Regions from separate parts of the Pseudarthrobacter sp. NIBRBAC000502771 genome, predicted to be linked through region 1. Evidence: predicted binding sites of a transcription regulator. Region 1 holds the regulator's gene; the other holds the start of a gene.
What was found. Region 1 encodes LexA, which represses DNA repair genes until DNA is damaged. Its sites were predicted from a motif close to TCGAACANNTGTTCGA; they were not measured.
Positions count from the first base shown of each region.

Region 1 (4,411 bases):
CAGCCTGGACCACCTCGAGGCCGGTACCAGGGCTGCGGTGATGGTCCGGGAGGGCCTCGCGTCCGAACTGGAACAATTCGTCGTCAATGACTGACCTCGCAGCCGGCGAAGCTGCGCAGACGGCGGGCGAGCAGTTCGTTATCGAACTGCTCGACCGCGCCGTCGCCGGCATGGGCGGACAAAGCCGCACCGGACAACACGAAATGGCCCGCCAGGTGGCCAGGGCCATCGAAACCGGCAACCACCTGTTGGTCCAGGCAGGTACCGGCACCGGCAAATCGCTGGCCTACCTGATACCGCTGATCGCCCACGCCCTGGAAAGCAACAAGCCTGCGCTGGTCTCCACGGCGACCCTGGCGCTCCAGACCCAGATTGTCGGCAGGGACCTGCCCCGGCTCCTGAAGAACATCACGCCGGCGTTGGACCGGCCGGTCAAGGTTGCACTGGTCAAGGGCAGGTCCAACTATGTGTGCCGCCACAAGCTTGAAGGCGGGTTCCCTTCCGAGGAACCGTCGGAAGGGCAGCTGTTTTCCCTGGGGGAGGACACCAGCGTTCCGCATTTCGCCGCCTCCGTGGGCGGACCGTCGTCACAGCTGGGCAAGGAAGTGGTGCGGCTCCGCGAATGGGCGGAGAAGACGGCCACCGGCGACCGTGACGAGCTGCTGCCTGGAGTGACGGACCGTGCATGGCGGCAGGTTTCCGTCACCTCAATGGAATGCCTCGGCGCCCAGAAATGCCCGATGGCCGCTGAATGCTTCAGCGAGCTCGCCCGGCAGGATGCCGCCGAGGCTGACGTGGTGGTGACCAACCACGCCATGCTGGCCGTCAGCGCGTTCGAAGGACTGGCAGTCCTGCCCGAATACGACGTCGTGGTGGTGGACGAAGCGCATGAGCTGCAGGACCGTGTGACGGGAGCCGTATCCGGGCAGCTGTCCGTGGCCATGGTCCACGCGGCCGCTTCCGGCGCACGGAAACACACCGCCATCACCGTTGACGCCCTGAACGCCGCAGCTGCCAACTTGGAAATGGCCCTCGCGGGCGCGCCCAACGGACTTCTCCCCAACGGACTGAACGAGGAACAGCTTGACTGCGTGGACCAGCTGCGTGAAGCGTGCAGGGCTGCGTTGTCCGATTCCAAAGGGGACAGCAATACCACGGCCGACGGCGGGCGGCAGCTGGCGCGTTCCCGGCTGATGCTCATCCTGGAACTGTGCGAGCGGCTGATCGCTGCCCGGGAAAACCGGGAAGTGGTGTGGTTCTCCCGCGCCAGCACCTTCGATCCCGGCCAAGGCTATTCGCAGCCCGATGACAGCGCGCCGGTCCTGATCAACATTGCGCCGCTGTCCGTCGCCGGGAGGCTGCGGGAGGGGCTCTTCGCCGGCCACACCGTGGTGCTGACCTCTGCCACCCTTGCGATCGGTACCGCCTTCGAACCGGCCGCAGGAGGCCTGGGCCTGATCGGTGACGGAGCGCCCAGCTGGACGGGCGTGGATGTTGGCTCGCCCTTCGACTACCCCAAACAGGGCATCCTTTACGTTGCCGGCCACCTGCCCAAGCCCGGCCGAGGTGTTTCACCGGAAGCCCTGGCCGAACTCGAAGCGCTCATCAAGGCCTCCAACGGGGGAGCGCTTTGCCTGTTCTCCTCGCGGCGGGCGGCCGAGGAAGCCGCCGATGCCCTCCGCCCGATGCTCAACATGACTGTCCTCTGCCAGGGCGAGTCGACCATGACCGCCCTGGTCAAACAATTCGCGGACGAACCGGACACCTGCCTCTTCGGAACCATGTCCCTGTGGCAGGGTGTGGATGTTCCCGGTGGATCCTGCCGGCTGGTAGTGATTGACCGCATCCCGTTCCCGCGGCCGGACGACCCCCTCATGACGGCGCGTTCGCGTGCCGTGGCGCAGGCCGGCGGGAACGGTTTCATGTCTGTTTCGGCAACCCACGCTGCCATCCGGCTTGCCCAGGGGGCCGGCCGCCTGATCCGGTCAACCGGGGACAAAGGAGTGGTGGCAGTCCTGGACTCGCGGCTGGCCACCGAGCGCTATGCGGGATTCCTGCGCGGCGCCCTCCCGCCGTTCTGGGCCACCACTGACCGCGCCAAAGCGCTGGCAGCCCTCACCAGGCTGGGCGCCGACGCGTCCTGAGAACGGCCGGATAGCGCCTGCACGGATGCCGGGCAGGCGTGCGCAGGCTAGAGCGAACGCAGGACTGAGACGACCTTGCCCATGATGGTGGCATGGTCGCCCAGGATCGGTTCGTACTGGGTGTTCTGCGGCAGCAGCCAGGTGTGGCCGTCGCGCTGGCGGAAGGTCTTGACCGTCGCCTCGTCATCCAGCAGTGCAGCGACGATGTCCCCGTTGGCAGCGTCAGCCTGGCGCCGCACCACCACCCAGTCACCATCGCAAATGGCGGCATCCACCATCGAATCGCCGGCCACCTTCAGCATGAAAAGTTCGCCCTGGCCAACCAGCTGGCGGGGCAGCGGCATGACATCTTCGACGAGCTGTTCGGCAAGGATGGGGCCGCCGGCGGCAATCCGGCCCACCAGCGGAACCATGGCCGTATCCAGAGCAGTAGGCAGCTCCGTGACGGTGGCGCTGTCCCCTGCGGCTTGGGGCGCACGGGACGTGCCCGCACTCTTTCCCCCGCCGTCCAGCGTCAGCGGCATCAACACTTCCATGGCACGGGGCCGCTTGGGGTCGCGCCGAAGATAGCCCAGCTTTTCCAGCTGCGAGAGCTGATGGGTCACGCTTGACAGGCTTGCAAGGCCGACCGTGTCGCCGATTTCCCGCATGGACGGCGGATACCCGTTCTCGTTAACGGAGCGCTGGATGGTCTCGAGGATCTTCTTCTGCCGGGGCGTCAGCCCTTTGGTGGTCCTCTTGGATTGCGGGGCGGTCCTGCCCCCGGCGGCTGCTGCTGCCATATTCGCCATTGCCTTTCGCTTGCCGCCGGAACTTCCGCCGGGCGCTGTTTCCGCCGTGCCGGTGGAAGGACTCCCACTGTCATTGTCAGACCCTGCTGGTCAACTTCAGGAGTGGTTGTTCTTGGTTCCAAAACTAGGCCAGCCATAGTGGTTTTTCAAACATTTGTTCTAGCGAGTCTCGACAATGTTCGTTGATAGGTGCTAAAACTTAACCAGCAAAGTTCGAATATGTGTTCTAACCAGCAGATGCCTCCTTCGAATACCCGGCCGGAAGATGTGCCCGGCGGCGGTTTGGAACGGCAAGGGCGTTGCGGGCGGACACCCGGGCAGCACGGCAAGTCCAGGAGGGCTTAGTTCATGTCAGCTTTAACTCTTCACCAGGTTTCACCATCGCCTGCACCGCTGCGGCTCACCCGCCGGGGGAGGATCGTCCTGATTGGGGTCCCGCTTGTAGTCCTCGCTGTTCTCCTGCTGTCACTCGCCGGGTTCTTCCATTCCCCGGCCAAGGCCTCGGATTCGGTTGCGGACCTCGCGGTGACACCCACCGTTACCGTGACGGTGCAGCCCGGACAGTCGTTGTGGGCCATTGCCGGTACCGTCGCGCCGGGCCGGGACGCCCGCGACGTCGTGGCGGACATTGTCCAGCTCAACAACCTTGACGCCGGCACCGTCCTTCCAGGCCAGCAGCTGTTCGTTCCCACCCACTGAGTGGGAAGCCGCGGGAACCGTCACATTTTCCGGTAGTTGCCGCGGCAACTAAACTGTTCAGGTGAACCAGCAGCTAGAACGTCTGAACCGGCTTCCCCTCCGCAGCAACCTTCGCGGACTGACTCCCTATGGGGCTCCCCAGCTGGACGTCCCCATCCTGCTGAACGTCAACGAAAACACCCATGGGGTTCCTGCCGATGTGCGGGCCGCCATCAGCGCCGCCGTTACGGAAGCCGCCGCAGGCCTCAACCGCTACCCGGACCGCGAGTTCACCGCGCTCCGGAAGGCCCTGGCGGAATATCTCGGGCATGGGCTCGACGAAACCAACCTGTGGGCAGCCAATGGCTCCAATGAGGTCCTGCAACAGATCCTCCAGGCCTTCGGCGGGCCAGGGCGCACGGCCTTGGGCTTCCCGCCGACGTACTCCATGTACCCGTTGCTGGCCAGCGGAACGGACACGCAGTACATCACCGGGGAACGCGCGGAAGGCTATGACCTCAGCGCAGAGTCCGCGGCCCGCCAGGTTAAGGAAATCCAGCCCAACATCGTGTTCCTCTGCTCGCCCAACAATCCCACCGGGACCGGGCTTGGGCTGGACGTCGTGGAAGCCGTCTATGACGCCGGCGCGGACAGCCAGGCCATCGTGATCGTCGACGAGGCGTACCACGAGTTCGCACACGACGGAACGCCGAGCGCACTGACACTCCTGCCCGGCCGTGAACGTCTGATCGTCTCCCGCACGATGAGCAAGGCCTTCGCCCTGGCGGGGGCACGGCT
Region 1 is NZ_CP041187.1:3,934,804-3,939,214, reverse strand. It holds gene hflX (GTPase HflX) at 1-94, shown strand, start outside; gene NIBR502771_RS18330 (ATP-dependent DNA helicase) at 87-2,144, shown strand; gene lexA (transcriptional repressor LexA) at 2,192-2,926, opposite strand; gene NIBR502771_RS18320 (LysM peptidoglycan-binding domain-containing protein) at 3,284-3,634, shown strand; gene NIBR502771_RS18315 (histidinol-phosphate transaminase) at 3,696-4,411, shown strand, end outside.

Region 2 (4,411 bases), 910 kb from region 1:
AGGTCATGCTGGAGGGGGTTCACATGGCTGACGTCGATCAGGTAGTTGACCAGGCTTGATGCCCCCGATCCCCTGGCAGCCGCCCGGACTCCCATGTCCTGGATCATCCTGGAGACCTCCGCAACAGTGAGGAAATAGGCGGAGAAGCCCAGGTTCTGGATGATCCCCAGTTCATGGTCCAAACGGGCCATCATGTCCCGCTCCGCCGTACCGCCGATGCCCGGGAACCGCCTGCCGATTCCGGCATGGCAGCGCTGGAGGAGCTCCGTGTGGGGATCCTGGTTGATGCCGATGACGGCAGCTTCCGGCACCACTGGCTGTTTCCATCCCATATCAGTGGCGGGGTCGATCCGGCAGAGGTCGGCGAGCGCCTCGGTCTGCGCCATCAACTGCTTGAGGTCTGCGGCACCATAACCGGCGGCGGAGATGATTTCCTTACCAAGGCCCAGCATTTGATCCGCTGATTTCAGCCATCCCTGGCCCGTGGGTTGCAGGAGTGGCTCCCCTGCCAGTTCCGGGAGGGACTTCAAAGTCCGCGCGGAGTCAAGGACATCCGCGGTCGGTGCACCGTCGGCTGCGCAATACCGGACGGCGTTGGTGAGGACTGCCGGAACATGGTGTTCCTCCGCGAGCCGTAGCATGCGCACAGCGTGCGCCGTGCTGAAAGGACTGCCCGGCGCACTGAGTTGGGAGACGATCTCCGCCACCACAGTTCCGGCGGGCATTGCGTCGAGCCATTGCTTGAACAGGGTCCTGGGACGCAGGTAGCGCCTGCCTCCCATGGCCCGGCCGACGTCCGAGTCCGGGCCGATCAGCACCGTCAGCACCGGTTTGAGGGTGTGGGGGTCGAGGGTGCGGGAGGCCAGCTCGGCACGGGTCACCGCGGTGGGTACCGCTCCCCCGGCTTTCCCGGAGGTCCTCGCGTGCGCATCGGAAACCAGCCGGCACAAGGCGCGGTACCCGGCACCGTTGTTCTGCCCCCTGGCCAGCACCACCACCCTGCCTGCTACCTGGGTGCGGTGATCGCCGTCGTCGTCAAATACCGCCAGGTCCACGCCTACGATGGGGTCGATGCCCGCCGCCATACAGGCTTTGAGGTGCTTGATGGTGCCGTACAGGCCGTCCCGGTCGGTGCAGGCGAGGGCCGTGGCGCCATCGGCAGCGGCAGCCATGGCCAGTTCCTTCGGCCAGGAAACTCCGTAATGGGCGCTGAATGCCGTGGAAACGCGCAGGTGGGTAAAGCTCATGGTGTTCCGGGTCAGGCAGTCTTGGGGTGAAGGGCGTCATGGATCCGCACCAGCCGCCACCGGTTGCTGCGGAGATGGCGGGAAAGGTCAAGGGTCAGGACTTCTGCCCCGGGCGGTTCCTGTGCCGCGGCGGAACGGGCGGCACCCCGGGCGGGCAGCACCTGGACCCGCCAGATTTCGTGGTCCACCACTCCGGGCCCGCTGCCCAGGGGAGCCCTGCTGTCCTCAGCCCACCACTGCCGGCGTTCGTACCAGCGGACGGGTTCTGCGCAGACGGTATAGGACACACCTGCCCATACCAAGGATTCCGGCTCACCTGTGGGGGCACACGCCACGTCAACAGATTCGCTGAACATGCCCATGCGCACCTCCCGGACCTAACCCATCACAACGTGATTCGAACATGTATTCGAATAAATTCAGTCTACGCCGGGTTCTCACCAAAACATAGGCGGGGGTGGACGGGGCGTGCGGCAGGGAGCAGGATGTTGGCATGAGTACCGATGACGCACTCCTGAAGCAGGCCAGCATCAAGACACAGGACTCCACCCTGGTTGCCACGTTCGATATCGACGGCACCATTCCGGGCTCGGGCGCCTACGTGGTGGGTTTGATGGGAGCCTCGCCCGATTTTTCAGCGCAGCGCCGGCTGTGCATTGAGTTCATGAACGGGGAGGCCATAGCCTGCTACTCGTTCAACCGGGACCAGGGAATCGAGGAGGATTTCGATCTTTCCGGAGTGTCCCATTCGGAGAACAGCATCACCGGAAGCTTTCCCATGACGGCCTTGAATGGCCTCGGGAAGGGGCATGTCCTGTCAGCCTTCAGCGAGGCGGACGGGCGGGAGTTCCAGCACGGGGTGCCGGTGGAGGAAGCGCTTTAGCCTTCCTCAGCTGTTTTCTTTGTGGATCCGCAGTTCAAGTTCAATGAATGCGGAGATCATGGCCCGGTAGGTTGCTTCAACGATGTCCGGGTCGATGTCCTTTTTCTCCGCAGCGGACCGCACATGTTCAATAATCCGCTCTACGCGGCCGGGGGCACGCACTTCCGCGTCATCGCCCTTCAGCGTGCCGGCGATCCTGATCAGCCGCTCGCGGCGGGCGATCAGGGTAACGATCTGGTCATCGACTTCGTCAACGGCAACCCGGACCGCAGCGAGCTGTTCCCTGTCGGCGCGGGCATCCCGGTCGTTTCCTTGAATTGTCGCCATCATCTGACACTATCGAAGCATGGAGCCCAGAGTCGACTTTATTTCCCTCGGTGTTCGCAGCGTCGAGGAGTCCCGTGCTTTCTACGTTGACGGCCTCGGCTGGCCGGTCCACCGCGAAGTCGCCGGGGAAGTGGTGTTCATCCAGGTGAACCACGGGCTGGTGCTTTCGCTCTGGGATGCCCGCCAGATGCAGGCCGAAGCCGTGACCGGCCGCCCGGACGGGATCCCCTGCATTACCCTGAGCCACAACCTGGGAAGCCCCGAAGAGGTGGACAGCGTCATGGAACAGGCCGCGGCCGCTGGTGCCGCCATTATTGCCGAGCCCGTCACCAAGGCCTGGGGCGGCTATACCGGGTACTTTGCCGATCCCGACGGTTTTCGCTGGGAAGTGGCATACAACCCCACCTGGACGGTGGACGACGCCGGTACGGTCACCGTTTGAGGGCAGTACACCCTGCGCCGGGCTGCTAGAAGAGAGCTTCCACCGGGCGGATGAGTTCCGGGCCGTTGTTCCGGACGTTGCCCACGTCCTTGCCTACGGATTCCACGCGCCAGTCCGCAGCGGCGTCCTTGACCCCTGACCGCACCAGGTCAACCAGCGCGGCGGCATCATCCGCCTGCGGGTCCAGCCAGGCTTCCATGGTGGACTTATCCATGGGCAGCGGCACCCTGTCGTGGAGTTCGGTCAGCTTCCCGAAAATGGTGGATTCCGCCCCGGGCGGAGGGGTGTCCGCCGTCAGGATCGAGGTGGACAGCAGCCAGCGGCCCGGCTCCCCCTCCGGTACGGACGGGTCCTTCCACCACTCATACAGGCCGGCGAAGGCCAGGCCACGGTCCCCACCGGGATGCACGTAGTACGGCTGCTTCGACTTCCCCGGGCCTTGCTTCCATTCGTAGTAGCCATCTGCCGGGACGGCACAGCGGCGGGACTGCACAGCCTTGCGGAAGGCAGGCTTCTCCAGCACCGATTCACTCCTGGCGTTGATCATGCGTGAGCCGATGCCTGGATCCTTGGCCCAGGACGGAACCAGGCCCCAGCGCGCCACATGCAGCTGGCGCACCTGGCGCGGCGCGGCACTGTCATCCACCAGCCGCTCCAGCACGATCGGGACGGCATCGGTGGGTGCAACATTCCACGACGGCGGGATGCTCACCTCGTCCTCGAGTTCGGCGTCGAACTCGGCCAGGAGGTCCCCCACGGCGCGTGCCATTACGTAGCGTCCACACATGGCACCAGCTTGCCACCGCGCGCCACAAACTGTCATCCGGGAACGGCAGCAGCCGCTCGACACCCGGGAATACCGGCCGCCGCGCTACGGTTGACAGTAAGGAAACCTTTTCAAGCGACACTTAGGAGATCCCTGTGGACTTCACTCCCGAATCCGGCACCATCACCATGTTTTCCACCACGTGGTGCGGCTACTGCAACCGGCTCAAGAAGCAGCTGGACGCCCAGGGGATCGGCTACACCGAAATCAACATCGAAGAGGTGGACGGCACTGCCGAACTCGTGGAGCAGCTGAACGGCGGCAACCGCACCGTCCCCACGGTCCTCTTCCCGGACGGCAGCGCGGCCACCAACCCGTCCGCCGCCGAGGTCAAGAGCCGCCTGGCCGCCTGACCGGCCGCCGCGCACCAATTGATGCGGGTCATGCCCCCAGGCTGCTGAAGGAAGCAGTTTCCAGGGTGGCATGGCCCGCATACGTTTCCAGGAGGGCCTGCTCAACGGCGGCCACGTCCAAACCCGGCACCAGGTCATTGGCGGCGCCGGCGGTGGCAGGATCCCAGTCCAGGCCCAGCGCCGCGTAGCTGTCGGTAAGGACCTTGCGGATCGGGGCGGAGTCCTCCACCACGATCACCGAGCTGAAGAGCCATGCACCCGAGACCACCCGTTGGGCGGTGCCCACCAGTTTTATCCTGCGGGAACTGTCCATGGCATCGGTTCCGTGGACGC
Region 2 is NZ_CP041187.1:3,029,070-3,033,480, reverse strand. It holds gene NIBR502771_RS14230 (DNA polymerase III subunit alpha) at 1-1,247, opposite strand, end outside; gene NIBR502771_RS14225 (DUF6504 family protein) at 1,259-1,609, opposite strand; gene NIBR502771_RS14220 (hypothetical protein) at 1,741-2,130, shown strand; gene NIBR502771_RS14215 (chorismate mutase) at 2,137-2,457, opposite strand; gene NIBR502771_RS14210 (VOC family protein) at 2,477-2,899, shown strand; gene NIBR502771_RS14205 (SOS response-associated peptidase) at 2,925-3,668, opposite strand; gene NIBR502771_RS14200 (mycoredoxin) at 3,821-4,078, shown strand; gene NIBR502771_RS14195 (lipoate--protein ligase family protein) at 4,107-4,411, opposite strand, start outside.
Region 2: the regulator LexA is predicted to act here: its motif matches at 1,645-1,660, upstream of NIBR502771_RS14225 (DUF6504 family protein).